2 regions of the Shewanella sp. 10N.286.52.C2 genome follow, and region 1 is predicted to be linked to the other one. Evidence: predicted binding sites of a transcription regulator. Region 1 holds the regulator's gene; the other holds the start of a gene.

What was found. Region 1 encodes MetJ, which represses methionine synthesis genes. Its sites were predicted from a motif close to TAGACGTCTAGACGTCTA; they were not measured.
Region 2: msrA (peptide-methionine (S)-S-oxide reductase MsrA) is a predicted target of MetJ. The motif match lies at 6,333-6,350, and genes of this name have one in related genera.

Annotation. Positions count from the first base shown of each region.
Region 1 covers NZ_MCTV01000001.1:194,403-209,805, forward strand. Annotated here, with positions in the region: gene BCU94_RS00785 (sodium:alanine symporter family protein) at 1-698, opposite strand, end outside; gene BCU94_RS00790 (cysteine-rich CWC family protein) at 1,002-1,259, opposite strand; gene BCU94_RS00795 (c-type cytochrome) at 1,372-2,415, opposite strand; gene BCU94_RS00800 (c-type cytochrome) at 2,425-3,108, opposite strand; gene BCU94_RS00805 (bifunctional aspartate kinase/homoserine dehydrogenase II) at 3,447-5,840, opposite strand; gene metB (cystathionine gamma-synthase) at 5,903-7,063, opposite strand; gene metJ (met regulon transcriptional regulator MetJ) at 7,271-7,585, shown strand; gene BCU94_RS00820 (sulfite exporter TauE/SafE family protein) at 7,750-8,490, shown strand; gene BCU94_RS00825 (conjugal transfer protein TraF) at 8,552-9,742, opposite strand; gene BCU94_RS00830 (LysR family transcriptional regulator) at 9,865-10,770, opposite strand; gene BCU94_RS00835 (SDR family oxidoreductase) at 10,908-11,627, shown strand; gene BCU94_RS00840 (ABC transporter transmembrane domain-containing protein) at 11,977-13,659, shown strand; gene BCU94_RS00845 (ATP-binding cassette domain-containing protein) at 13,656-15,403, shown strand, end outside.
Region 2 covers NZ_MCTV01000039.1:144,459-159,861, reverse strand. Annotated here, with positions in the region: gene nadA (quinolinate synthase NadA) at 63-1,130, opposite strand; gene BCU94_RS14495 (dihydrolipoyllysine-residue acetyltransferase) at 1,245-2,840, opposite strand; gene BCU94_RS14490 (transketolase C-terminal domain-containing protein) at 2,850-3,827, opposite strand; gene BCU94_RS14485 (thiamine pyrophosphate-dependent dehydrogenase E1 component subunit alpha) at 3,830-5,008, opposite strand; gene astE (succinylglutamate desuccinylase) at 5,158-6,189, opposite strand; gene msrA (peptide-methionine (S)-S-oxide reductase MsrA) at 6,363-6,842, shown strand; gene trxB (thioredoxin-disulfide reductase) at 6,999-7,952, shown strand; gene BCU94_RS14465 (GNAT family N-acetyltransferase) at 8,133-8,702, opposite strand; gene rplT (50S ribosomal protein L20) at 8,802-9,161, opposite strand; gene rpmI (50S ribosomal protein L35) at 9,180-9,374, opposite strand; gene infC (translation initiation factor IF-3) at 9,464-10,006, opposite strand; gene thrS (threonine--tRNA ligase) at 10,010-11,938, opposite strand; gene BCU94_RS14440 (CPXCG motif-containing cysteine-rich protein) at 12,325-12,525, shown strand; gene BCU94_RS14435 (riboflavin synthase subunit alpha) at 12,606-13,223, opposite strand; gene BCU94_RS14430 (MATE family efflux transporter) at 13,253-14,623, shown strand; tRNA gene BCU94_RS14425 (tRNA-Val) at 14,828-14,904, shown strand; tRNA gene BCU94_RS14420 (tRNA-Val) at 14,925-15,001, shown strand; gene BCU94_RS14415 (endo-1,4-beta-xylanase) at 15,355-15,403, opposite strand, start outside.

The sequences.
Region 1 (15,403 bases):
AAAACAGCTAAACCCGCGGCAATATAAAACAGGGTCATTAACGGCACGAGTTTACCAGCAACTTCTGCAATACGTTTAATACCGCCCATGAGTACTGCACCGACGAGTACCATTAAGACTAAACCAGTAACCCAGCTCGGCACGCCAAAGTTAGCACTCATGGCATCTGCCACTGAGTTAGTTTGCACGGTATTACCGATCCCAAAACCGGCAATAGAGCCCAGTATCGCAAACGCTGTCCCTAACCAGGCCCATTTGCTGCCTAAGCCATTTTTAATGTAATACATCGGTCCACCGACGTGATTGCCATTACTGTCTTTTTCACGATACTTAACTGCCAATACCGCTTCGGCAAATTTGGTCGCCATACCCACTAATGCGGTGCACCACATCCAAAATAATGCCCCTGGCCCACCAATAAAAATAGCGGTAGCCACACCAGCAATATTACCTGTTCCTATGGTGGCTGAGAGCGATGTCATTAGCGCATTAAAAGGACTAATTTCACCTTTATCAGTGCTATCACTGTCGGTTGCTCGACCCAACCACAGCAGTTTAAAACCAGTGCCTAATTTTAGGATTGGCATTAATTTTAATCCGATAGATAAAAATAATCCCACTCCTAAAATCATCACCAACATGGGTACGCCCCAAACGATGCTGTTTACTGCATTAATAAATGCCGTTAATCCTTCCATTGAAAACCTCATAATGAGTTAAATATTTATAGTTATTATTAATCGTTATCACTAAACGTTATTTTTACGGTTACTGCGTTCACACTACTAATACATCAGTGCGTGAATTTCAGATTACCTTCATTGGCACTAAATTGGAAACATCGGTACGATTCAAACCGAACAAATCAGCAAATAACAGTTTTTTATCAGCCAATTAAATTAATTTAATTATAAAAAAAGCGCTAACTAAATTAGCGCTTAAATCTTATTGAACCATTACAACCTAGCCTAAACACCCTGAATAAGCAGTCATTAAGGCCTTCACTGGGACAGTTTTTGATAGCAGCTTTGACAGACGCAGGCTTTGCCCTTTAACTCTGTGCGCAGCTTGTCACTGATCACAGCTTTAGCTGAAGCGCTTAAACACCAGCAGTCTTCAATCGGTTTACCCGCACTAACCGCGCATTGATTAACCTGCTGGCAAACGGGGCACGCTAATGGCTCAAAAATCGCGTCTTGTGCCTCAGATACTAATGGTTCAATTGCTTGGTTTGGTGAGTATATTTCTACATCTTTCATCTGGTTCACTTTGTTTCGTTAACTGGTTTAATTTCCATAAAATGCTTTATGAGATAAGGCTATGCCTTAACGATTGTAGCTTAAAAGCATAAGCTTGAAACTGGTTAAAGTCCTACTTATTAACAGGAAAATTTGGATAAGCTTCGGCGCCTAAAACATTACCAAGCTGCTGCTTGCCATAAAAACCATCATGTTGATGATAACTTTTTTGGGTTTGTGGCAGGTCTCCTTTAAAACGCGGATCTTGCGGCCTTTCATGGGCATTAACAAAAGCTGCCACATCCCAAGCCTGCTGCACTGTTAGCTGAATACTTTTACCCAGCGGCATATTCTCATAGATAAAATTAGCTGCAGTGTTCACTCTATGCATCCCTGCGCCCCAGTTGTAGCTTTGCGGCCCCCATAATGGCGGTAAAGCGCTCACATTAGCCATTTTAATGCCTTGACCATCAACGCCATGACAAGCCTGACAATGGGTTTGATAAACTATTTCGCCTCGCTCAGTTGAATAAGCTTGTTCTGGCGCTTCTAACTTGGGAAAACCTCGGCCAGCAAGTGAAGTTAAGGCTTTTTGATCCCATTTAGCTTTCACTGCAGCTGGAATTGGGAACTCTTCTCTATTGCCACCTTTTACCAGTTCTACATCACTCAACTCTGCTACTTTGCTATCGAGATTAAATTGATTCAGTAAACCGCTCATGGCTAGCCAATAAGAATAAGCTGAGATAGCCACAAGTTCCTTACTGCCTGATGCGGGGGCTGTACCATTCATTGAATAAGTAAAGCAACCTTGAATCCGTTCCTGGTAGCTATTCACTTTGTCATTTTTCTTTCGATAAGCGGGATAAGCCATATAGGCAGCCCATAGCGGTGAAGCATTGGCTTTATTACCTGCGTTCATATGACAATTAACGCAATTAAGCTCATTGCCGACATATTTATCTCTTAATTGCTGAGTATTAACAAATATCTGATAGCCCAAACGTACTTTGTCGCCAAACTCACCCTCTGGAATAGCTGATAAATCGCTAGGTTGCAGATACTGCGCTGCGGGATCTTTTGCTATAGCGGGGATCTGAGCTTGCCTATCGGGTAATTCTGCAGCGCTAACTGAACTGATAAACACACCTGCGACTAAATAATTAAACAGTTTCATGGTATGTCCTTATTTTTGTGCCAAAGGCTGTTGAGCAGCAGCATTTTGAACCAGAGGTTTTAAAGCTGAAAAGTACGCTGACAATGCGTCAATTTCATCAGCAGTCAGCTTAGCGGCAATATTAGCCATCATATTATCGACATCACCTTTTCTAGTACCATTTTGCCAAGCCAATAGTTGGTTTTTTAAATAGCTAGGTTCTTGGCCTGCAAGTCGAGGGAAGTTGGCTGCGCCAATGCCTGAAGGTCCATGACAGCTAGTACAGGCAGGTATATCGCGGCCCCAATCTCCCTGATAAGCCATTTTTTCCGCCGTATCAGTTATCACAACCTTGTCACCGCGGTATTGCAATGGGATCTCAGCTACTGTTTTAGCGGCAAAGAAATCAGCAACGACTTGGATAGCATCACCTTGTACTGTCGCAGCCATCGCCGACATTGTGGGACTTTGTCGATTACCCATTTGAAAATTAACCAGCTGCGAGGCGATATACTCACTGGATAAACCCGCCAACCTAGGCCCTATAACACCTAAACCCTCACCATTAACACCATGGCAAGTTAAACAAACTTGCGCCTGTGTGGGTACGGTTTGCAATAACTCTTTGGGAGATTGAGCAGGAATATCGGCAATAGCCAAGTTACGACTTGCCCCTATTGCTATTATCGTGATGACTTGTAAAAGGAATTTCATATACCGCCCTCTCCTTGGATGATGTTTAGCTACTGGAATAATAAATGTAGTCCATCAGATCCACTTTATGTGACTTAATTGAATACTCTCCACCAAAGAAAAAGTAACCCAAATACGCTTACCAAAGAACAGACAGCGAACATTTGCAGGCTAAAGACTGATAATGAAAAGGTCGTTGTCGATTAATCATCAGCAAATCGACTGGGAGTGAAGTTAACTCTGAGCTTATGCTTTTAGCGCTATTTTATGACAATAAAAAAGGCCTATTCCGTTAGGGAATAGGCCTTTAAAGTTAATCTTTCAACCAAGTTAATCGTCGTTTAACTCGCGCTTAAGGATCACTCCTGCAGTAAATCCTTACAGATTTGTACTAAGTCAGACTGCACAGCTGCTGCGGTAACTTCTCGGCCAGCACCTGGGCCGCGAATAATTAACGGATTGCCCTGATAAAAAGTGCTGCGGATGACAAACACATTATCTCCAGGGGTTAAACTGGCATAGGGATGGTTCGAGTCGACCCATTGAATGCCTACTTCAGCATGCATTTTGCCATCGACTTTATCTAAAGATGCCACATACCTTAAGACTTTATTTTGCTCAAAGGCTGCACTATATTGCTGCAACATAAACTCATCTAACTCGCCAATGCGCGCTAAAAAGTCATCTAACGACAAGTCGGCTAATTCAGCTGGCACTAATGAATTTAATTCAATGGCATCAAGCTCAATCTCAAAGCCAATTTCACGGGCCAGAATAAGTAACTTTCGCTGCATATCTCGGCCAGATAAATCATCTCGAGGATCTGGCTCTGTAATGCCTAATCCGCGGGCTTCAACCACGAGTTCAGAAAAAGATTTTTGCCCATCGTAATGCTCAAACAGCCAACATAAAGTACCTGAAAAAATACCGCCAACAGCTTCGATATTGTCGCCACTATTGCGTAAATCGTTTAGGGCATGCTGTACTGGTAAGCCAGCGCCGCAACTGGCATTGTAACGCCAAAATAAACGCCGGTTACTTAGCTGCTGCTTAAGCTCACGGTAAAAAGGTAACGGCCCTGAGCCTGCAAGTTTATTGGCGCTCACCATATGAATCCCTCGAGCGAAAAACTCTGGGTATTGTAAGGTTAAGCTGGCGCTAGCACTGATATCCAAGGCCACCAGCTCATCGCAGTCGAGCAGCTCAAGCTGCTCAAATAAACTAGGGTAGTCCCATGTTGTTGCTGTGGTATCAAAGTCATCTTGCCAGTTATTGGCATCTATTCCTTGCTGGCAAATGAGCGCCTCTTTTGAACTCACTAAACCCACAAGTTGCACATTGGCTTCTAGTTCACGGTTAAGCATGGTGGATGAGCGCTGAAATAAATCAATCCAGGCTTCACCAATATTACCGACCCCAAGCAATAATACCCCAATACGCAATCGCGGGCCTGCGCAGCGTCGGTGTACTTTTTGGGTGAGTAAATTAACCTGAGATTTAGGCACTAAGGTCACTAAACTCAAACCATCTTGATACAGGGGTTTGGCATCGCGACTTAATAATCGGGCAAAGCTGCGGCGGTAGTGCTCTGCATCAGCACTAACCAAAGCGACTAAACCTAAATCAGTATGAGCATGGATATCGCTAATTAATAGCTCATGACTATGTAGCTCCAGTAACGCTTGTACCTGCTTTTGGTTTTCAGCAGTGAATGCCAGTTCAACTTTATGATGGGCAGAGCACCAATATGCTAGCGGCGCAATACCGGCTTGCTCAAGTAATTTGAGTGTGGTTTGAATTAGCGCTTGCTGCTTAAAGCGAAACAGCACCACTTCATTTAAACTGGTAACCACTGGAGCGCTAGCTGACGAACTTTGGGGCGCAATAAGGGTAAAGTCAGTATGTGATGCGTAACTTGAGCGCACCGCGAGACTAACATTAGTATCAAATAAGGGCTGTAAAGTTCGGCTGTGCAGTACTGGCGAGCCGAGTTTAGCTAAACGATCGGCTTCAGCAAGTGACATGCTTTCAAGTAATTTGGCATCATTAATTTTATTCGGATCAGCGTTAAATACCCCTTCAACATCGGTCCAAATAGTCACTCGTTCAATGTCCGCTAAGCTGGCAATTAAGGTGGCGCTGTAATCTGAGCCATTGCGGCCAAGTAATAATGTATCCCCTTTACTGTTGGCGCAGATAAAGCCGGTGATAACTAACCGTGTATTTGGATTAGCATCCAGCAGCTTTTGGACTTTTTCGCGGGACTCATCAAGACGAATATTCGGCACAGGCCCTTCATCAGCCACCAGCAGTGAGCAGGCATCAATATTCGCGGCAGCAACGCCAGACTCTCTTAATAAGGCTGCCATTAATCGTGCTGACCAACGCTCACCAAAGCTTAATACATGATTGAGCTGAAATTCATTGCGCTCTTCAAGGGACAATAAACTGACTAATTGCGATTTATCGGTTGATAGGCGCTCACGTAAATCGCGCGCTTGTTCGTTTGAGAGAAGTTGCTCAATCAGGTTTTGCTGATAGCTCACCAGTACTTGTAGCTCTTCTTGCCACAAGTCACCGTTTTCTCTTAAGGAGAGTAATTTATATAAAAAGTTAGTACTTTTACCCGCAGCTGAAACAACGACTAAATCATCACTGTTGCCATGAGTCAGTAAAATATGGGCAACGCGGCGATAGCAATCTGCATCAGCAAGACTTGAACCACCAAATTTATGTAAATGACTGCGGGCCATTTTTCACTCCTTAAACAACATATACCAGCCTGACTACATGAATATAGCCAAGGGAGATTAACTTAAAGCGCAGCGACAGCAGCTAAGCCTACTTCAATATCGGCAACCAAGTCTTCAGCATCTTCAATCCCGACAGATAGTCGCAGTAAAGTATCTTTAATGCCAGCTTCATACCGTGCTGCAGGCGCCATTGCTCTATGGGTCATGGTTGCAGGTACGGCAACTAAGCTTTCCACTCCGCCTAAGCTTTCAGCAACACTGAAAATAGACAGTGCATTTAAAAAGGCGACCACTTCTGCTTCACCACCTTTAAGTTCGAAACTTAACATAGCGCCGAAGCCTTGTTGTTGCTTAGCTGCAATATCGTGACCTGGGTGGTCTTTTAAGCCTGGATAATACACTTTTTCGACAAGATTGCTGGCCTGAAGTACGTCAATAACTTGCTCAGCATTTTTTTGATGCTCGCGAATACGTACAGCTAAAGTACGAATGCCACGTAAGGTTAGGTAACTATCAAAAGCCGAGCCTGTTAGCCCTAAGGTGTTTGACCACCAGTGTAGTAACTCACCCAGTTCAGGGTCTTTTGCCACCACAGCGCCACCTACAACGTCACTATGACCATTGATATATTTGGTGGTGGAATGCATGACGATATCAGCGCCTAGCTCTAATGGCTGTTGCAAAATTGGCGATAAAAAGGTGTTATCAACCACAACTAAGGCATCGACTTTATGGCTTTGCTCAGCAATAGCTTTGATATCAACAACACGTAATAATGGGTTTGACGGCGTTTCTAACCACACCATTTTAGGTTTCTGAGCAATCGCATCACTGAGTGCTTGCTCATCTGTTTGATCAATCACCAGTAATTTAAATTGGCCTTTGTTGGCAAGATTTGTGAACAAACGGTAACTACCGCCATAACAATCGTGAGGCACAATCAGTAAATCATCGGGGCCTAATAAACTAGTGACCAAGGTAATCGCAGCCATACCGGTACAAGTAACCACCCCAGTAGCGCCATGTTCAAGTTTGGCAATGGCTTCACCTAACACGCAGCGCGTCGGGTTTCCTGAACGACTATAATCAAACTCTCTAGGGTTTTTATGGCCATCAAAAGAATAGTTTGTTGATAGATAAATCGGCGGGACTACAGCGCCGTATTGGGTATCTGACTCGATACCTTGGCGTACTGCTAGCGTAGCTGCGCGATGTTTGCTCATTGTAAACTCCTAAAGAATACACACTAAAGAGATGTCTAGATGGCTAAATGTACCTAAGCTAAGTCACATCGTCAATACAAATCAGCCGTTTAGACGTCTAAACATAAAGAAATCTATTTCCATTCGTTATAGAATAACCGCAATAATTTGACTGTTATTATTTAGCGGTTAAAATCTGCCACGAATCTATCGTATAAAGGTGAGTTAATGACTGAATGGAATGGCGACTATATCAGCCCATATGCCGAACATGGCAAAAAAAATGAACAAGTTAAAAAAATCACGGTATCCATACCTTTAAAAGTTTTAAAAGTATTGACTGATGAACGTACCCGCCGCCAGGTTAATAACTTACGTCATGCAACCAATAGTGAACTACTGTGTGAAGCATTTTTGCATGCCTACACTGGACAACCACTGCCAAATGACGGTGACTTATCAAAAGAAGGGCCTGATAGCATCCCATCTGAAGCAAAAGCTTTGATGGATGCCATGGGAATTGAGTGGGAAGATCTTGATTAAGTCAAGCTAGCGACTAGCGCTGAAGTACTTGCGCTAAAGTACTTGCGCTAAAGTACTTGCGCTAAAGCATAAGCCTGCTCAATTAATCAAACACTGCTCGTCATTTAACGCATCGAGCTCTCAAGCTGAGAGTGAGTTGCAGTATTGCGCCTAAAGAGTCGACAATGGAATTTATCGATCCGCAGACCTTGATGCTTGCATCGGTTATCATTTTTCTAGGCGCATTAACCCAAGGCCTTATCGGTTTTGGGCTTGCGGTTGTTGCCAGTCCACTTCTCTATATCATCGACCCACAATTAGTCCCAGCCCCTGTGATTATGATGGGTTTTTCCATCGCCTTATTGACCTTATTGCGTGAACGTACTCAACTGGAGTTTAATGGGCTGCAATATGCGCTGCTGGGGCGAATACCTGGTGGCTTTATGGGCGCAGGTTTATTACTGTTTGCCCCCCAAGCAGTACTGGGGTTAGCCATTGCCTTTATTGTCGGCGCTGCGGTGTTGCTGAGTATTTTTAAGATCACAGCGCCAGTAAATCGGCTTTCGCTATTTATTGCAGGTGTCTTGTCGGGGGTATTTGGAAATATTGCCGCCATTGGTGGGCCACCATTAGCGATTTTATTAGCCGGTAAAGATGCGCCGCAGTTTAGAGCCGCGCTATCGATCTTTTTTGTTTTCAGCTCAATGATCGCACTGATTATTTTAATGCTTGCAGGCTTAGTGGAAGAAAAGCATCTGTGGTTGTCATTGATGCTATTGCCATCTGTCATACTCGGAAATATTGCCGCAGGAAAGCTAACCAATAAGGTTGATAAAAATAAGACTCGCATCGCCACTATGGTGTTATGTAGCTTAAGTGCATTATTGCTAACCCTTAAGTCGTTAATTGAATTATCAGCAGGCTAGTCGATCATCTTTTTGTGGCAGATATAAATGCAACAATGATGACAGCTAAAAATGATAACGCTTAAAAGTGATAAGAAGTTTGCAGCACAGCGCCAATGGCATCATCACCATAGCTGCCGCTCATATCCAGCTTAAAGGCTTGGCCGATGGCAAAGCCGGTGCCGAAAGAGTAAATATCTACGCTATTATCTTTTAAGTCATGGCGGTAGCCCATGCGTAAAAACAGCCAGTCAGTGGCTTTAACTTCACCGCCCACTCGCCAATACTGCACCGCATCAAACTCGCTAAAACGGCTTTGCTCCACCAGATCAATATCCGTGGTTAAGGTGACTCTGGACCAATCATAAGCAGCTCCCACTGTGACTAACGGCTCAATTTGGTATTCAAATGTCCGTCCTTGAGCTTCAACTGTGGTTATTTTTTTACTGAATAAATTACGAGCAGACAGCCCTAAGGTTAAGCTTTCTGTTGGCTCAATAGCCACCCCAAGATCAAGGTTAAATAAGCTGTCATCATTTCGATATTTATCATCATCAAAATCATCGACATCAAAGTTATTGGCACTGGCACTGTAATGATAGGTATCAATGCGTTGAAACTTAGGTGAAATCCCAACTTTTACAGGCATGTTAACTATAGATAGTGGAAAGCTTAACGCCACCCCAAAATCTGTGACTCCGGCGGCTAATACAATGCCTTGAGAGTCTAAGTCAGTGAGATCTGCAGGAGGGTTGGCGGGATCGAGATTAGTCAGCATATCAATATCACCTTGAGCAATATCAGCAACGCCCATAGCGTCAAGATGACTTTTGTAAAATAGCGCCATTGGCACGGTTTGAGTTGGCAATACTAATGCTGCGCCAATTGCGGCTGATACCGAGGCGTTAGTGCCGTTGAGGGCATTTAAATTAATAACTAAATCATCACGAAAACCAGCAATATCATCAGTATCATTGCCGTTTATGGCCGTTTCTAAGTCATCAAAACTGTCTTGTAGTGAGTCAAACTTATCAAGCATATTGTCGCTATCATCCACTTCAGCAGCCACAACCGGTAACAGTAAGGAGAACTCATTGGTTTTTGGGGCGTAAATAGCCAGTAAAGCGGGATTAATAAAACTTGCGCCGATACGGCTAGATGAGGCTACACCTGTACCGCCCATGCTATCACTGCGAGCTTCAAAATAAAGCTGACCCGCTTGCGTATTTATCGCAAACAGCAGTAAAAACAATAGCAGCGCTAAGGATCTCATCATTCACCATTTTCATTTTTAATTATCTAATAAAGATAGTCGAAAAAATTAAAAATAGGCTTCAATCCCGTTAGACTTTTACGGCATAGATGAATTTAATCAGCCGTTTTTTAAATGTTATTTTATGAATCAGGTAGATAGCGCTTAAAATTTTCCATGGTGAATTGAATAAATTTTTTCAGCCTTTCTGGTTGGAATTTATCTTTATGGTAAAGCATATAAAAAGGCGTGTCGGGAATATGCCAATCATTAAACACATTCACTAATTGACCCGCTGCAATTTCATTAGCGCAATATAAATAAGGTAATCGCACAATGCCATTTCCTGCTAAGGCGCTGGCTTTCATAGCGCGGCCATTTTTACACTTAAAACCGCCCTTAATGGCAACGTCTACAGCTTGAGCATCTTGCCTATGGCCAAAGCGCCAATGGCTGATCGAGCCAGTAATACACAGGTGATTATTAAGCTCGCTTGGATGCTGCGGTTGACCATATTTCGCTAAGTATTCAGGGGCGACTAAAGTGCGGTTTTCGATATCCATCAGCTTTCTGGCCACCAAGCTTGAATCTGCCAGTTCGCCCATGCGAAATACAATATCAAAATGGCCCTCGATTAAATCAACCCGCTGGCTACTAAAATCAAGATCGATGGTAATTTCAGGATACTGTTTAATAAAATCATTCACCAAGGCCACTAAAATATCTTCACCAATCACCCCGCCAACGCAATTAATGTGAATATTGCCCTGTAATGTTTCAGCGCTGTCTAATGTCATTGCCACCACCTGATCGATTTGCGCTAACGCTTGCTGGCATTGCAACAGCAATTGCTGACCTTGCTCTGTCAGTCTTTGGGTTCTGGTGGTTCTAATAATTAGGCTAACACCAAGAAATTTTTCTAAACTTAATAATTGCTTTGATAAATGCGAACGTGAGCAGCCTAAGACCTGTGCAGCTTCAGTAAAGTTACCTTGCTCAGCAATCACCACAAAGGCTCTGATATCAATCAAATTTATGTCTAAGTTCATAATAATGTCTATTTTAGTTTGTGGTCATCAACAAGTTATTAGGAGCCACAGGTAAACAATGATGTTCTTTGTGGATTATATATCAACAATGAGCCATTACCTATAATGGACACAACTTAACGAACGAGGTAAAAATCATGAAATCACTTGTTGTCATTACTGGCGCATCATCAGGTATTGGCGCCGCTATGGCGAATGCATTTAGCGCTAAAGGTCACCCACTACTTTTACTTGCTCGTCGCGTTGAACCAATGCAAGCACTTAACCTGCCCAACAGCTTATCTGTTAGCGTTGATGTTACTGATGCTGCAGCGATGAAAACAGCGATTGCGACTGCTGAAGCAAAGTTTGGCCCTGTTGGCTGCTTAGTCAATAACGCTGGCGTAATGCTACTTGGTCAAGCAGATGTACAAGATCCTGCCCAGTGGAGCCAAATGCTCAACATCAATGTGATGGGCGTGCTTAATGGTATTCACGCTGTGCTTGCTGATATGAAAGCCCGTAAAACAGGCACTATTATCAACGTAAGCTCTATAGCGGGTCGTAAAACATTCCCTAACCATGCAGCATATTGTGCCAGTAAGTTTGCTGTGCATGCGCTAACTGAAAATATCCGCGAAGAAGTGGCGATGGATGATGTGCGAATGGTGACTATCGCTCCAGGCGCTGTTGAAACGGCCCTGCTTAGCCACACAACCGATGAAGATATTAAAGCCGGCTACCAAGAATGGAAAGAGTTCATGGGCGGCGTTATCGAGCCTACAGCAGTTGCTGATGCGGCTGTATTTGCCTTTGAAATGCCGCAAAATGTTTGTGTACGAGAAATTGTCTTAGCGCCAACTCGCCAACAACCTTAAGAATATATCAAGTCTAGATAGGTCTACATTTCAGCTAAAAACCATGAGTTATTACTCATGGTTTTTTATTATCTTTGCATTAATTTTAATAAGCGGCCTCCCTTTACATACTCCACGCGTACCTCATGCAAACTCATTCTCTTATCCCTCGTAATAATGCCGCCATTTCTAGCAAACTCGCTGCATCTGATTAAAAATCAGTTTAACCCCAAGATGTTATATTGATTGCTTAATATTTAAACTAAGTTAGATTAAGGTAAGGAAAACTGACTAAAACAAGCTACGCTTAAATCATTGGTTTATTGATTGCTTAGTCGTTACGCATTGCGATAAAAAGGACATTTTTTGTATGCAGGAAAACTTCAGTTTATTTTCCAGGAATAAAGCCTTTCCCGAGCTATTATTGTCATCGACATTTATCAATTTATTGTCGCTTGCACTGCCATTCACCATGCTACAAATCTACGATCGTATTCTGCCAAATCAAGGTTATGGTACTGCCACTATTCTTGTTTCTGGTGTGGCGATTGCGATTTTGCTGGAATTATTACTCAGATATGGCCGCAGTTGGCTACTTGCGGCATCAGCAGCCAATTTTGAATTAGAAACCACAACCAAGGTGGTTAACAAGCTCATGCAAGCGGACTATCACCATGTTGAATCCATGGGAACAGGTAAAGTTACTAATGGTTTAGCCAGTATTGCGAGTATGCGAGAGCTCTATTCAGGGCAAGCAATTGTGGCACTCATGGATTTTCCATTTGTGCTCATTTTTCTTGCATTGGTTGCCTATATTGGTGGCCCGCTGGTATTCATTCCGATAGTCGTCTGGGTACTTGTTGGCGCTCTGGTTTATGTCATTGGCAAAAAACTCGCCATAGCCACTGAGGATCTCGCTCTTTCAGATGCTGAACGAACCCGAATGTTGATACTGGTGTTATCAGGGCTAACCACAGCCAAGGCCCTATCTTTAGAAGACCGATTAGCCAGTATTTATAATAAAATAAACCACCAGCGACTAGCACAACAGCAACAAGTCGATTGGTTATCAGCTAAGTTACAAGAAGTCATCCAAGCAGCATCGCAAGGAACAACACTAATATTAGTGATGCTAGGTTGCTTAGAAGTCCTTAACGGTTCGCTTACAACGGGTGGACTGGCTGCATGTTCAATATTAGCGGGTCGCGCCATCTCACCATTAAGTGCAATTATTAGCCTTCGTTCTCGACTTGTGAGTGCCAAAACGGCGATGTCACACGTAGATGATTTGACCGCCATTCCAGCCGAAGCGTTTAGTGCTGAAAAAATCTATCAACAAAAAATCCCTAACGGCCCTATTAGGTTTCAAAAAGTCGATAGCAGTAATTTAGGCACTGTCATTCAACAGTTGAATTTAGAGATCCTCCCTAAAACCTTAGTTACCCTGCAATCAAATCCCCTGAGTCATGCTAGCCACTTACTCAGTATCATTGCTGGATTTCAAAAGATAAATACAGGAGAAGTCACCATTGATGGGGTTTTACTTCATGCACACGATAGTAAAGAGTTTCGACAGTCCGTTAACTATGTTGCCCCTTGGCCAACCTTATTTGCAGGTAGTTTACTTGAGAATATGACGATGTTCCGAGCAGAGTATGAACCACAAGCAATGGCAATTGCTGACAGTTTAGGCTTAACGGCTAAAATTGCCGAATTGCCCAATGGTTATCAAACTTCAGTCGGTGAAAATGACAACCAAATGCTAAATAAAGGGGCAATTAAACTCATTGCAATAGTCAGAGCGATAGTCCAAAAACCGTCGATATTGCTATTGGATGAGCCGATGATTTCACTTGATGCCGATGCCCAAAATAAACTACTCACTTTATTGGCCCAACTGAAACAACAAATGACCATTGTAGCGGCATCCCACTACCCTGAAATCGGTAAAATTAGTGATGAAGTTGTCACAATTGAGGGACATGCTCAGCCTAAAGAAACTAATAAATCGCCGCACGTGGATAATAGTGATTCACAGGAGGTGATCCTATGAAGACTTTAGAACTAAAACCATTACTAGTTGAGCTGTTACAACAATTAGGTCTTTACACTCAAGCCAGTAACGTGGCTAGTGACACTGAAAACGATCTCAATACTCTCGCTGTTTCCCGCTTATTAAAAAAACATCAAATTGGTTTCTCTGTTATTAAACCGTCAGATAGTACCCTGCATTTAACCATCTACCCTTTCTTAGTTGTCCCAGCGAAAGACAATGCCTTTATAGCAAGAAGACAGGGACATCAGTTCGAAAAACTAGAGAATAATCATTGGCAAACGGTCGATATGACTCAGCTAACAGATGATGCATACTTATTTGTTATTGATGCCTTACCTCGTAGTAAAAAGAGTGTTCAAGCATTCGCCGCTCACATGAGTAAGAGAACTAAATGGTATCGTCCCGTTTTCTGGCTGAGTTTACTGTCCAGTATTACAGGGTTAGCAGTACCTCTGTTTACCATGGCTGTATATGACCGAGTCATTGGTGGTCAAACACCCTCCATACTCCCCAGCATAGCCTTAGGTGGAGCGCTTGCTGTTGGCGTATTAGTATCAACCCGCTTAGCGCGGGCGCAAATTCTTGCCACCACCAGTAATCGATTTGCTAGAGACCTTTCCCAGATAACCTTTTATCGACTATTACACATGCCGTTAATGGTACTGTCACGCGTCGGCATTTCAAATCATATCGCTAGAATGCGTAATGCAGAAAAAGTCAGAATGCTCTTATCTGGCCCTGGAGGCGGCGGCTTAGTCGACCTGCCCTTCACTATTATTGCGCTGCTGGCGATTATGTTTTTAAGTGGCTGGCTAGTATTAGTGCCTATTGGCATGTTGATGCTGTATTACTTGGTGATGAAAGTCGTCAGCCGCTATGTTCAGGCAGCCTCGCCAACAATTAGTGGCGAGTATCAAAATACCCTAAGCGAACTAGCGAAAAATCTACTGCAACTCAAAGCGGCTGGTGATACTGAAGGCTGGCAAACAAAATTTATTCGTCAATGCCGTGAAAATAGTCGCCAGAATTTTCTTTATGCTAAACGAAATGGCCTAAATGCAGCCATTGCTCATTCACTGAGTTTATTCACTGCACTCATCACAGTGTTTACGGGAATATTTTTAGTACTAAATCAAACGATTTCCTCCGGTGCATTAATTGCCTGTGTGATGATGATTTGGCGGATTACAGGCCCTGCACAACTGGCATTTTCATCTCAACAGAAATTCACCATGATGGATGTTGCCGTAAAACAGTTTGATCGGTTCATGCAGGCAACAACGGAACAATCAGAATTACGTTTAGACACCCCTGATAATACTCAAGCACCAGCAATTTCATTTCAGCATTTAACCCTGAGATATAAAGCTGAAGGTGAGCCGGCACTATCAGGTGTGAATGTAGACATAGAACCCGGTGAATTAGTTGCCGTTATAGGGCCCAATGCCTGTGGTAAATCAACCTTGCTACTGAGCGCCTTAGGCGTGTTGGAAGCACAAGCCGGATTTGTCACCGTGAATGGGAAAAATTTAAAACAATATGACACTGAAATATTTAGGCATTGGGTGGCTTATAGCCCATCACAACCTGATATTTTCCCAGGGACTTTAGCTGAAAATATTCGGATAGCGAAACCAGGTGCAACCGATGATGAAATTAAAACCGCGATAATTGCCGCTGGTGGGGCCAGCTTTTTTAATAGCATCAATAATGACTTATCGGTTGATTTACTCGGTGAGAA
Region 2 (15,403 bases), on a different contig from region 1:
GCAGGGCTTTTTATTGTCTGTCATTTAGCTTAGTAATACTAAGCTAAATCTTACAAACTTAATTAGGCGTTGCCTTTTACTTTCATATTAAGGGTTTGAGCAAAATTTAGCATTCTACTAAGTGGCACTAACGCATCATCACGTAAAGCGTCATCAACAAACACTTCATGGGTTGTTTTATCGACACTACTGAGCGATGCTTCAATCGCTTGAAGACCATTCATAGCCATCCAAGGACAATGGGCACAGCTTTTACAAGTGGCGCCATTACCGCCTGTTGGCGCTTCAATAAGTGTCTTACCCGGTGCAGCTTGTTGCATTTTATAAAAAATGCCGCGATCGGTTGCTACAATGAATTGCTGATTGTCCATAGTTTGTGCAGCTTTAATTAACTGACTAGTTGAACCTACAGCATCAGCTAACGCTACCACATTTGCTGGTGATTCTGGGTGAACTAGCACAGCAGCATCTGGATATTGTATTTTTAATTCACGTAAGGCTTTTGCTTTAAATTCGTCATGAACAATACAATCACCTTGCCACATCAGCATATCGGCGCCAGTTTCTTTAGCGATATAACTGCCTAAATGTCTATCTGGGCCCCAGATGATTTTCTTACCTTCACTATCTAAGTGTTCAACGATTTCAAGGGCGATACTTGATGTAACAACCCAATCTGCACGCGCTTTAACAGCGGCAGAGGTGTTAGCGTAGACCACAACGGTATGATCTGGATGAGCATCGCAAAATGCCGAAAACTGCTCAATAGGACAACCAATATCAAGTGAACAGGTGGCATCTAAAGTAGGCATTAGAATGGTTTTTTCAGGGCTAAGAATTTTAGCCGTTTCGCCCATAAATTTAACGCCAGCAACAATTAACGTTTTAGCAGGATGATCACGACCAAAGCGTGCCATTTCTAAAGAATCAGATACGCATCCACCTGTCTCTTCTGCTAAGGCTTGAATTTCAGGATCAGTATAGTAATGTGCAACAAGAACCGCATTTTGTTCTTTTAAAAGCTGTTTAATTTTTTGTTTATAATCAGCCTTTTCGGCTTCATTTAATACAGCGGGTTTTGCGGGAAAAGGATATTCGATTGAAGCGATATTCGGTGCCGAAGTGATCATTTTGATTCCGAGAAGTTACAACGTTTGAGTATTATACAAAATCGGCCCATAAAATTAAAGGACGCTTTCGCGTCCTTTCGTGTAACTGGGTAACCTATTTTGAAGGTGAAGTAATTAGCGCATGGCTAATAACATCTCTTGAGGTTGTTCCAGATAGAGCTTCCATAAATTACAAAAACGGGCAATGGTGCCACCATCAATTACGCGATGATCGCCAGACCAACTAACTTGCATTATTTTACGCGCTTCAACTTCACCGTTTTCATTAAAGCGCGGTAGAGTTTGCAGTTTACCTAACGCTACAATGGCTACTTCAGGTTTATTGATGATTGGCGTTGCCACTGTGCCACCGAGTGCACCAATATTAGAAATAGAAATCGTGCCACCTTTAAGATCTGCAGGTGAAACGCGGCCACTACGAGCAGCAGTGGTTAAACGAGTAATTTCAGCAGCAACTTCTAGAATAGATTTGTTTTGCACGTCTTTTACATTAGGTACTAACAAACCAACTTTTGAATCAACAGCCATACCTATGTTATGAGAAGCTTTATACGTCAGCTCAGTACACTCGGAATTGACCTGGCTATTCAGCACAGGGAATTCATTGATGGCTAACGACATTGCTTTCATGAAAAATGGCATCATTGTTAGCTTAACTTCATCAGTAGAGTAGCGTTGCTTCATTTCGGCGCGCAAGGCAACTAGATCTGTTAAGTCAAACTCTTCACAATAGGTAAAATGCGGAATGGTCGAAACAGACTCCACCATCATTTTCGCCATAACCGCTTTAACACCTTTGATAGGTTCGACTTTATCAGTAGCGCTTGACACGGTCGTCGCTGGCGTAACTGCTGGGGCTTGGTTATTGACCACAGGAGTAGAAACTGTCGTAGATTTAGGCGTCGCTGCAGTTAAGTGGCTTTCAATATCTTCTTTATAGACACGGCCACTTTTGCCTGTTCCTTTCACATCAGCAATATTGATATCTAAGCTGCGGGCTAAACGTCGCACTGCAGGACTGGCTAATGCTTTGCCTTGTATAACAGGCTCAGGTGAAACATCTAAAGCCACTTGGGTTGCTGGAGCATCATCTACAAGGGTATTTGCTACTGAGGTAGATTCAACTTCGATGGCAAATAAAGGTTCATGTACTTTTGCAAGCTGGCCTTTTCGATAATGAAGTTTAACAATAGTGCCATTTTTTATTGCTGGAATTTGAACCAAAGCTTTGTCTGTCATCACATCAGCAATAGGTTGATCTTCAACCACGCTATCGCCTTCTTCGACTAACCACTCAACCAGTTCACACTCTACAATACCTTCACCAATATCTGGCAATAAAAACTCTTCAATCGCTTTACCTGTAACAGGGGCTTGTGGCGTATTTTGAATCGAGGCATTGCTAGGTGTATGGCTTGAATCATTTTTTACTTCCGCCGCTGTCGAAATGACAAAAGGTTCGGCAGCAGTTGCATCCATATCTACGGCATAAAGTGGTGCATGTACTTTAGCAATATCGCCTTTGGCATAATACAGCTTAGTAATTACGCCACCATGTGGTGCAGGAATTTGCACTAAAGCTTTATCGGTCATGACATCAGCGATGGGTTGATCTTCAACGACTAAGTCGCCTTCTTTAACCATCCAATCGACAAGCTCACATTCAACAACACCTTCACCAATATCCGGCAAAATAAAATCTTTAATCATATCTTGCTCCTAGAAATTAACTGATGCTTTAATGGCTTCGAATGTTTTAAGCTCATCTGGCATGTATTCTTTTTCAAGAATAAGCGGGTATGGTGTATCTAAACCACATACTCGGCTAATGGGTGATTCAAGGCTTAAGAAACATTCCTGCTGAATTGTTGCTGCAATTTCACCAGCAAAGCCACCTGTTAACGGCGCTTCATGGTTTATTAATAACCGACCCGTTTTCTTAACTGAAGCAGCAACGGTTTCTATGTCCCATGGTGCCAGAGTGCGCAAATCGATAATTTCAGATGAAATACCCTCTTTTTCAGCCATAAGCGCTGCTTTTTCAAGGATCTCCATTTGCGCGCCCCAACCTAGTAATGTGATATCAGTTCCTGATTTAACCACTTCTGCTTTACCTAGTTCGATTTCATAATCGCCAGCGGGCACTTCGCCAACTGAAGCACGATAAAGACGCTTAGGCTCAAAGAAAATAATTGGATTAGGGTCACGTATAGAAGCAAGTAACAGCCCTTTTGCTTGCTCTGGGTTACGTGGAATGACAACTTTTAAACCAGGCGTTTGGGTAAAGTACGCTTCTGGAGATTGCGAGTGATAATGGCCGCCTGCAATACCGCCACCATAAGGGGTTCTAAAAGTCAGTCCGCCAACATCAAATTGATTACCACTGCGATATCTGAATTTTGCTGATTCATTAACGATTTGGTCAAATGCAGGGAAGATATAATCAGCGAATTGGATCTCTGCCACAGCAGTCATGCCATTTGAGGCTAAGCCATTAGCAAAGCCAGCAATACCCTGCTCGGTTAACGGTGTATTGAAACAACGATCACGGCCGAATTTTTCTTGTAGTCCAGATGTCGCTCGAAAAACACCACCAAAGTGTCCAACATCTTCACCAAATACCACCATTCTTTCATCCGCGGTCATCGCAATTGATAACGCATCATTAATGGCGTGTAACATGTTCATTTCAGCCACGATTAAATTCTCCCTGCACTTTTAGGATACGACTTAGGATATTTTTTAATATGTTGTTTTAAATCAGCTAATTGTTTCTCTAAAGCAGGTGTTGGTTTATCTAATACATCTGTGATTAACAAGTCGATATGCGGTAAAGCCACTTTTTCTGCCACTTTAACGGCATTAAGTACTTCTTCTCGGTATTGTTCATAAGCTGCAGCATCATCTTTTTCGTTTAACCAATCTTTATTGATCATCCAAAGTTTAAAGCGCTTAACAGGATCATGTTGCTCCCACTTAGCTTCTTCTTCTTTTGAACGATAACCCGATGGGTCATCTGAAGATGAATGTGCACCTAAACGGTACGTCATCGCTTCGATGAGTACTGGCGCATTATGTTCTAACGCATGAGCTCGAGCTTGTTGAGTTGCTGCGAGTACCGCAAGCATATCGTTACCATCAACACGAATAGTGTGCATACCATAACCAACACCACGACTGGCAATGCCATTACCTGCAAATTGCTCTTCAGTTGGCGTTGAAATCGCGTAACCATTGTTACGACAGAAAAAGATCGTTGGTGACTTTAAAACTGCAGCCATATTTAGGCCTGCGTGAAAGTCACCTTCTGATGCTGCACCTTCGCCAAAATAACAAATAGCAACGTTACGTTTGCCTTGTAATTTAAAAGCATGTGCAACACCGGTAGCTTGTGGTATTTGAGTCGCTAGTGGTGATGAAATTGTCTGGTAATTTAATTCTTTACTACCGTAATGAATTGGCATCTGTCTGCCTTTACCTAAATCTTTTTCATTACTGAACATTTGATTCATAAATTGTTCAGTGGTAAAACCACGATATCTAAGTGATGCATGCTCTCGGTATTGCGCCAATATGACATCATCGTCATCAAGTGCAGCAGTACTGCCAATGATAGAGGCTTCTTCGCCAGTACAAGTCATATAAAAACTAATACGACCTTGCCTTTGAGCACTTAACATACGTTCATCTAATACTCGGGTAAAAACACAAGTATCATGTATACGTTCAGCCAAGGCTTTATCAATAACGGGCATGACGGCATTTTCGTAAGTTGTGCCATCAGCTTGTAGAATTTTTAAAATAGGAATGTGCAATGAAGCTTTGTCTAAGAAGCTGACACGATGCACTGTTTCATTAGTCAGTGTTGCGTTGCTCATATTGTGCTCTTGTTATTTGTAGCCTTAAAAATAAAGCGTAATTTATTATATGCGAACGAACATTACGTTAACGTAAACTTACTATCAACTAATGTTCATTCCACTTAGTGAATATCCTGTCATATATAATGTATATTTAGCTTTACAACTTATTGAATGTCTTCATTAGGTGCTGGCACTAAACATAATACTGTACGTTGGCCCACAGGTACATTTTCATTAGGAAAAACGATAGCTTCGTATGGATAAATGACCTTAATCTCAGTGTCACCTTCCGTTGCTAATACATGATTTTGCTTGAACCCAGAAAAATTTACCGTTGTCTTATCAAAGGTGAATTTGAAATCATCAAACTGCTTGTTAATGGAACGAGACACTTTATATAAGTGAAGTTTGTCTTTATCAAAAGGAGCTAGTTCAACTTGTTGTTGAGTTATCAACTGCAAAAGCATCTTTTTAGTATTGGCAAATTTTAACATATCATTCTCGCCAAAAGGCATCACTTTACCCAGTTCGACTGTAAATGCATCGGCTTTGAATTGTTCTGATGAATAATAGCTAAAAGTAGTGGTAGGTTCATGATGGAATAAAATGGTGTCAACATCACAACCCGCTAAAAACATAATTTGATCAGCACTAAAGCTACGTCCAGGCCTGTAAGGATAAATCGCAAATTTCTCATGTTTAGACGGCTTTATCGCGGTGTGTAAGTCGTAATGTATTCGTTGTGAGCTATTATTTTGAAGATAAAAATTAGCTACATATTCCTCTAATTTTTTTGCTCTAACTCTTTCTTTATTTGATAAACCTAAACCGGAAGAATGTGCCCCACTGAACAAACGATTCATATTCTCTTCTACAAAGCGTGTTTGGCTGAGTATGGAATCTGGATTGCCAATTATAAACAGGACTCTTTGTTTTGTAACGATTGTTTCTTTTAATAAATTATTTATGAGTTCGTTACAGATTTCAATAGGTGCTGTTTCGTTACCATGTATGGCACAAGATAAAACAATGTCTTTAGTCGACCCTTGAGCTGGATTAAAACAAATAATCCCGTTATCTAAAATCGTAACTGTTGTTTTATTTGACAATTCAAAGCGCTGTTCTGGCACCTTGTTATTAATGTTAGTTAACGTAAATGCTAAAAAATCTTTGTCATCCATTAATTGTTGAAACACGCTGACTCCTTGATGCGGCTTTAAATATTGAATGGTTTCAAACGGTAGTCGGATTCTATCACATTTAGGGGAAGCTAACGTTAAGTAACATTTAACAGAGTGTAAATCTTTGCTTGCATTATTTATTAGAATAAATATACTTTTAGCCATCTAGACTTCTTTACGGGTATCGTATGACTATAGCAACTTTTGGTGCAGGCTGTTTTTGGGGCGTTGAATATTTTTTTAAACAAATAAATGGTGTAGTTGCAGCACAATGCGGTTATATGGGGGGAAATGACAAATTTCAGACCTACGAGCAAGTGAAAGCGGGCGTAACGGGCCATGCAGAAGTGGTACAGGTTGAGTTTGACGAACATATCGTTAGCTATGAAGAGTTGTTGACCGTTTTTTGGCAAAACCACAATCCAACCACTCTAAATATGCAAGGTGGTGATATTGGCAGCCAATATCGAAGCACTATTTTTTTCCACAGCCAAGAACAAAAATTATTAGCAGAGCAATCTAAATTGTTGCTAATTCAAAGTGGTAAATGGGGATTACGACAAATTGTAACTGAAATTGTACCGGTTCAAACCTTTCATCCGGCGGAAGAATACCACCAAAACTATCTAGAAAAGAATGGCTTACCAAGTTGTCATATTAGTTATTAGCATGTAAAAGTCTAATGCGATAAGTCCTTGGTGTCTTTTGTGTACGGTATCGATTGCCTCAATCTATATCTTGGAGCAATCGCTACTTTACCCCACCCTGTAAATTCCCTACAATCCATGCAAATTGCTTAAAGCATGTAATGGAGAAATAAAAAAATGAGTCAAGCTCGTCATATTAACCTGTTAATTTTAGGTTCTGGCCCTGCTGGTTATACTGCTGCAGTTTACGCAGCACGTGCAAATTTGAAGCCTGTCATGATCACTGGGATGCAACAAGGTGGTCAACTGACTACGACTACTGAAGTTGAAAACTGGCCAGGCGATGCTAATGGCTTAACCGGTCCAGCATTAATGGCAAGAATGCAAGAACATGCTGAAAAGTTTGATACTGAAATTATCTTTGATCATATTAATGAAGTTGATTTTAGCCAGCGCCCTTACCGATTAAAAGGAGACAATGGTGAGTTTACTTGTGACGCATTAATCATTGCAACTGGTGCATCTGCCAAATATTTAGGCCTTCCATCTGAAGAAGCATTTATGGGCCGTGGTGTATCAGCCTGTGCTACCTGTGATGGTTTCTTTTATCGTAACCAAAAAGTGGCTGTAGTTGGTGGTGGTAACACTGCTGTTGAAGAAGCGCTTTATTTAAGTAATATTGCTTCTGAGGTGCATTTAATCCACCGTCGTGATTCTTTCCGATCAGAAAAGATCCTGATCAACCGTCTGATGGATAAAGTTGCTAATGGCAATATCATCCTACACTTAGATCAAACTCTTGATGAAGTCGTCGGTGACAACATGGGTGTTACCGGTCTTAAAATGAAAAGCACTAAAGATGAGTCAATTTCAGATTTAGAGGTTGCTGGCGTTTTCATTGCGATTGGTCATAGCCCAAACACCGGTATTTTTGACGGTCAACTTGATATGAACTACGGTTACATTACCGTCAACAGTGGCCTTCAAGGTAACGCAACTCAGACAAGTGTTGAAGGCATTTATGCTTGTGGTGACGTAATGGATCAACATTATCGTCAAGCTATTACTTCAGCAGGATCAGGTTGTATGGCTGCGTTAGATGCCGAGCGTTACTTAGACGCACAAAAGTAGAATCGTCACTTTGTAATCTACTAGTTTACACATAGTGAGCTAGTAGCGACAAGCCATCCATTATTGTGATGGCTTTTTTATTGTTGGTATTTTATCGATGTGAATAACACAGGTGAAGGCTGTTGTTTATACAGTTGACCAGTTTTTGTTTAACACTATTACTGCACATTACTCATTTTTTTAATGGTTAACTTTCAAACTGTATATTACAACTTCAGTTTTGCCATTAACATCTGAATGAAACTGCTGACAGATAAATTCCATTCCTATTTTCTTCATAATTTTAATTGAACCTAAATTATCCTTATCCGCTATTGCTGTAAAACGTTCAATAATTGGTTGTTCCTCTACCAATAATTTAATCACTGCTTTGGCGCTTTCTGTCGCATAACCTTTCCCCCAAGCTGATTGTTTGAATCGCCAACCAATTTCAAGATTATTAAATTCAGGGGTCTCACTGAAAAAGCCCATGGGCCTAATCAATATCCAACCAACAAAGTTATCACGACGATCAACAGTATCTAGTTCTCGCTTTTCAAACACCTTCCAAAAGCCCCACCCTTTGGATGGCGTTAAATAACTTGCCAAACGTGGTATAGAAATATGTTCTATATCAGATTTTGAGGTAGGTTTTCCGCCGTTTATATATTTCATCACATCGGGATTTTGGTCTAGAGCGTAAAGTAAATCGGCATCATCAAGCGTCATAATAGCAATTGATAATCTGTCTGTTGCTAACTGGGTTTTCATAACACCTACTTCCAATAAGTCAAACACAATGGCAAGATTCTAAATTTTAGATATAAAAAAAGGAACCCTAAGGTTCCTTTTTTAAAGAATAATAACTAATTACTTAGCTAAAGCTTCTTTTGCTTTTTCAACTAAAATTGTGAAAACAACTTTGTCGAATACAGCGATGTCAGCCAAAATTTTACGATCGATTTCGATCGAAGCTTTTTTAAGACCGTTAATGAAACGGCTATAAGAAAGACCATTTTGACGAGATGCCGCATTGATACGTGCAATCCAAAGTTGACGGAATTGACGTTTCTTTTGACGACGGTCACGGTAAGCATATTGACCAGCTTTAGTTACTGCTTGAACAGCAACACGGAAAGTACGAGAGCGAGCTCCGTAATAACCTTTGGCTAATTTAAGTACTTTCTTGTGACGAGCACGAGCGGTTACACCACGCTTAACTCTAGGCATTGTTCATATCTCCTTTAATTAAGCGTATGGTAGTTGACGTGCAATTGCTGGCACATCAGACTTAGCTACTAAACATTTAGCACGTAAGTGACGTTTACGCTTAGTGCTCTTCTTTGTCAAAATATGACGTAAGTGTGCCTGTTTGCGCTTGAAACCATTAGCGGTTTTTCTGAAGCGTTTTTGGACACCCTTATCTGTTTTCATTTTAGGCATTGCTAAAACTCCGCATTGGGACATTAATAAAACGTAAGGCGAGCAAAACCCTCAAAAAGGATTTTGCTACTTTTTAATTGGTTGCCCTACTATTTCTTTTTAGGTGCTAGGACCATAACTGCTTGTCGACCTTCCATTTTCGGGAAAGATTCAACAACAGCATATGTTTCCAAATCTGCTTTGATACGGTTCAAAAGATCCATACCTAAGCTTTGGTGTGCCATTTCGCGACCACGGAAACGCAGCGTAATTTTCGCTTTGTCCCCATCTTCTAGAAAACGAATCAGGTTGCGTAGTTTTACCTGATAGTCGTTTTCATCAGTGCCAGGACGGAATTTAATTTCCTTCAGCTGGACCTGTTTCTGCTTCTTCTTTTGTTCTTTTTGAGCTTTCGCTTTATCAAAAAGGAACTTACCGTAGTCCATAATGCGACAGACCGGAGGCTCAGCGTTAGGACTAATTTCAACCAGGTCTACACCTGCTTCATCAGCTAATTCTTGAGCCTGTGAAATACTTACGATTCCAACAGATTCGCCTTCGATATCCGATAGACGAACTTCTGGTACGCCAGTGATTTCTTCGTTAATACGATTAGGGGCTGGCTGTCGCCCTGCTGCTCTCTTGATCTTTATGACCTATTCCTCCAACAAAATTAGACTACGGTTCGAAATTTGTTTTTGTATCTTGGCAATAAAATCATTGATTTTAATCTTGCCTAAATCGATACCGTCACGCGTTCGTACCGCAACTTCCTTATTTTCTATCTCTTGATCACCAACGACCAATAAATAAGGTACACGCTTTAACGTATGTTCACGTATTTTAAAGCCTATTTTCTCATTCCTCAAGTCTTTAGATGCACGAATACCACTTTCTTTGAAAGTTTTAACAATTTCATCTACATAATCAGACTGTTTATCAGTAATATTCATAACAATTACTTGCACTGGTGCAAGCCATGTCGGGAATTTACCTGCGTACTCTTCAATTAGAATACCGAGGAAGCGCTCAAGTGAGCCTAAAATAGCTCTGTGAATCATAACCGGTGTTTGACGAGTGTTATCTTCAGCAACATAGGTAGCACCTAAACGAGAAGGTAACGCATAATCAAGTTGCACTGTACCACATTGCCACGCACGATCTAAGCAATCATGCAAAGTAAATTCGATTTTTGGGCCATAGAACGCACCTTCACCAGGTAAAATATCAAATTCGATATCATTAGCCTTAAGTGCTTTCTTTAATGCTTCTTCAGCACGATCCCACATATCGTCATCACCAATACGTTTTTCTGGACGAGTTGATAATTTAACGACGATATTTTCAAATCCAAACGTACCGTATGTGTCATACACCATTTGAATACATTCACTGACTTGTTCTTGAACTTGGTCATCGGTACAGAATACGTGTGCGTCATCTTGAGTAAAGCCACGAACGCGCATTAGGCCATGTAAAGAACCTGATGGTTCGTTACGATGACAACAACCAAACTCAGCCATTTTTAATGGCAAATCACGGTAAGACTTCAACCCTTGGTTAAAGATCTGTACGTGTCCCGGACAGTTCATAGGCTTAATCGCATATTCACGGTTTTCACTGTTCGTTGTGAACATCGCATCAGCGTATTTGTCCCAATGGCCAGAGCGTTCCCACAAGTTACGATCCATCATTAATGGACCTTTAACTTCTTGGTAAGTGTATTGCCCTAGTTTTTGACGAATAAACTTCTCAAGCTCTAAATATAAGCTCCAACCATCATTGTGCCAAAACACCATTCCTGGCGCTTCTTCTTGCATATGATAAAGGTCTAACTGTTTACCAATTTTACGGTGGTCACGTTTAGCCGCTTCTTCAAGACGGTTTAAATGTACTTTAAGAGCTTTTTTGTCTGCCCAAGCAGTACCGTAAACACGTTGTAGCATTTTATTGTCAGAGTTACCGCGCCAGTATGCACCAGCAACACTCATTAACTTAAAGTTTTGACAGAACTTCATGTTAGGTACATGAGGTCCACGACACATATCAATATATTCTTCGTGATGGTAAAGCGCTGGGGTTGCATCTTTGCTGATATTTTCATCTAAGATTGCAATTTTGTATTCTTCACCACGAGCTTCGAACGTATCACGGGCTTCTTGCCAAGAAACCACTTTCTTAACAACGCTATAATTTGTTTTAGCTAATGCTTGCATACGTTTTTCTAACGCATCGATATCTTCTTGAGTAAGCTTGTGATCTAAATCGATATCGTAGTAAAAGCCATTATCAATAACTGGACCGATTGCCATTTTAGTTTCAGGCCACATTTGCTTAATAGCATGACCTAATAAGTGCGCACAAGAATGGCGAAGGATTTCAACACCCTCTTCATTTTTAGCCGTAATGATTGAAAGTTCTGAATCTGTGGTAATTAAATCACAAGCATCAACGAGTTCACCGTTCACACGACCAGCAATACACGCTTTAGCTAAACCAGGACCGATGTCGGCAGCGACATCTAAAGTAGAAACAGAATCGGCAAACTCACGTTTGCTGCCATCAGGCAAAGTAATAATAGGCATTTCATTTCCTTATCCAGTGGTGACCCACACGTAGGGCCACTTGGTAATTAATATATAAAAGAAATGCCACCGAACATCAGACATTACAGGAGTCTGAGTCATAAGTGGCATGAATACGCATTGTATGTGAAAAGGCCTTTTGCAAGCAAGCTAACTCAGTCGCAAAATTGAATAAAACACCATCACAACAGCTTTTTACACTTCTTGGATGACTCGATTAACTTTTAATAGCCAATGCAGCTGCTACCTCAACTGACAACTTTGGCATTACGCGAGTTTTACTAATGTTTACTATACTTAATTCCAAGCTCAATCCTGCTTGCTGCTAAACGGTTAAAGGTTTTTTAGTTTTGCAAATGCTTTAATGTTAAATACTGGGGGAAGTTATGAATTTAGTCAGCCGAGTAATAAGTTGTCCGCATTGCGGCCATAATCAACATGTTCATATTGATACTAGTTGTGGAGATCAAGAGTATTATGATGATTGTCGAGTGTGCTGCAATCCAATCCATATGCGATTGCAAGTAAACGATTCAAATAGAACCATTCAATTATTTATAGATTCTGATGATGAACAGTTCTATTAACAGTTGAACATGTAAAAACCTGCTTTAATAGGCTTAGATGTAGTAGCTTAGAATGTGTCATCAATCTAAGCCTTTGTAGGCTATTTTAGCAATGATTTTTTAGCTAAAATTCTTTCTACTGTATCGACTATAACTTGAGTTTGACTATCGATTTCGATATTGATTTTGTCACCCAGTTTGCAGTCACTCAAATTAGTTAATTTGAGCGTTTCTGGGATCAAATGTAACTTGAACTGGTCTTGATCAATCTCTCCTACCGTTAAACTGCATCCATTGACGCCTATAAAACCTTTATAGAAGATATAATCCATCCATTTAGCCGGTACTGTTAATGTTAAATTGTAATGCTCATCGGTATGACTTATGTGGGTAATTGTTGCCATGGTATGAACATGACCTGACAAAATGTGGCCACCTATCTCTTTTCCGAAGGTCAAAGAACGTTCAATATTGATTTTGTCACCCGGTTCAATAAAATTTAAGTTTGTTAGCTGTAAGGTCTCTTCCATTACATCAAAATAAACTCTATTATTCACCAGCTTTGTGACCGTTAAACAAACACCGTTATTTGCCACACTCGCACCAGTTTCTAAACCATGCTGTAGCTCTTCTGGAATATTAACTTCAAATGTTTTTAAACCACTCTGTGCTTTAATTGTAATAACATCACACGTCGCTTGTACGATACCAGTAAACATATTTGTGCTCTTTAGTTGAAGGTTTTTAAATGAATAACACAGGCTTTCAGGCCAAAAAATTAATCCAACTGGCAATGCCAGTATTAATTGCTCAAGTTACCCAAACAATGATGGGATTTATCGATACTGTTATGGCCGGTAGAGTCAGCGCTGTCGATATGGCTGCAGTCGCGATTGGTACCAGCTTATGGTTACCTGCTTTATTGTTTGTGCAAGGGCTACTGTTGGCATTTACACCAGTGTTTGCCCATCATCACGGCGCTAATAATCCAAAAGCAATCCAACCCTTGATGTCGCAAGCATTCTATATTGCCATAATTGGCAGTGTTGGTGTGTTGTTGTTCCTCTCATTTGCTAAAACTATTTTTACCATGATGGCTTTAGAACCTGAATTAGCCGAGTTAAGTGCAGGCTATTTACATGGTTTTATGTGGGGTGTACCTGCATTTATTTTGTACCAAATACTACGGGGCTGCTCTGAAGGCATCTCTTATACATTACCGACGATGGTTATTGGCTTTGTCGGTCTTGCGGTTAATATCCCTGCCAACTATATCTTTATCTATGGTCATTTCGGGGTCCCTGCGATGGGCGGTGCTGGTTGTGGTATTGCAACTGCATTAGTGTTCTGGGCTATGTTATTTGCCATGATGATATACATGCAACTTCACAAGAAATTTGCTGAGATAGCGCCATTTTCGACATTAAATAAGCCAAATTGGAAAACCATTTGGGAAATGATGAAGCATGGCACCCCTATTGCTATGGCTTTATTTTTTGAAGTCAGTCTATTTGCAGTTATAGCTTTATTGCTCGCCCCCCTTGGTGCTAACGTTGTTGCAGGCCATCAAATTGCCCTAAACTTCTCATCTATTGTATTTATGTTGCCATTATCAATCGGTATTGCCGTTTCGATTAGAGTGGGTTATTACCTAGGGCAAGATAAATTAGAAATATCAAAACTGGTGACAAAAATCGGGCTAATCATTGCATTCTCATTAGCAGTGGTAACGGCAATCATTACTGTATCGTTCAAAACTGAAATAGCCCTCCTTTACAATAATAACCCTGAAGTCGTTGCGCTAGCGGGTAGCTTAATGTTCCTTGCAGCTTTATACCAATTATCTGATTCTATCCAAGTTGTGGCTGCTGGCGCTCTTCGCGGTTATAAAGACACTAAGAGTGCCTTTTATATTACTTTAGTTTCTTACTGGGCCATTGGCATGACACTTGGCTATATACTTGCGCGTACAGATATCATTGTACCTGCGATGGGCGCACATGGCTTTTGGATAGGCTTAATCGCGGGCTTAACCAGTGCTGCAGTGTTATTTGCATTACGACTTATTTATATTCAAAAGAATGCTAATTTCAAAGCAGTATTGGAAGATAGAAGTTAATTTTAACTAGTCGTTATAAAATTTGAACGAGATGAGCATGCTGATAATGTTTAAAAAAAACACGCCTACGCTGCTATATGACTCAATTTGCACAGCAAATCGCCACTCGTTCATATTTTTGATTTTTTTGCTTGCATCAAAACGCGTATCCCGTAATATATCGCTCGTCCCAAAGATTACATGAAGATGTCATCTTACAAAAATACAACCGTAGCTCAGTTGGTTAGAGCACTACCTTGACATGGTAGGGGTCGGTGGTTCGAATCCACTCGGTTGTACCATATTTTTTGAAAGACACGTTACAACTGTAGCTCAGTTGGTTAGAGCACTACCTTGACATGGTAGGGGTCGGTGGTTCGAATCCACTCAGTTGTACCATTTCAAATCATAATAATTCAGCCAGCTTATGCTGGTTTTTTTATGTCTGTAATTCCTTCCTTTTAATACTATGCCATTTTCTAGATACCGCATTTTATCTAAAAATCAGCACTTTCTCTTAGAGTTACTCCAATGATGATTGCTAACGTATTTCCAGCACCAAACGTGTAAATAATCACCCTTATAAAAGGTTTAACGTTAATTAAACTCCAGTTAGCTGCTCTAACCCTTCCATTAATCGTAATAGTTCAAGCTGAAATTCAAGAAAACCAATCCCTTGATTTTTCCAACAGCAATAAAAAACCACTCAGTGATTGTTCAAAGAGTGGCTGTTTTGTAGTTTATATAAAGGCTTATAAAGAATTCACAAAAGTTTTTAACTTCATATCTCTATCAATGAGT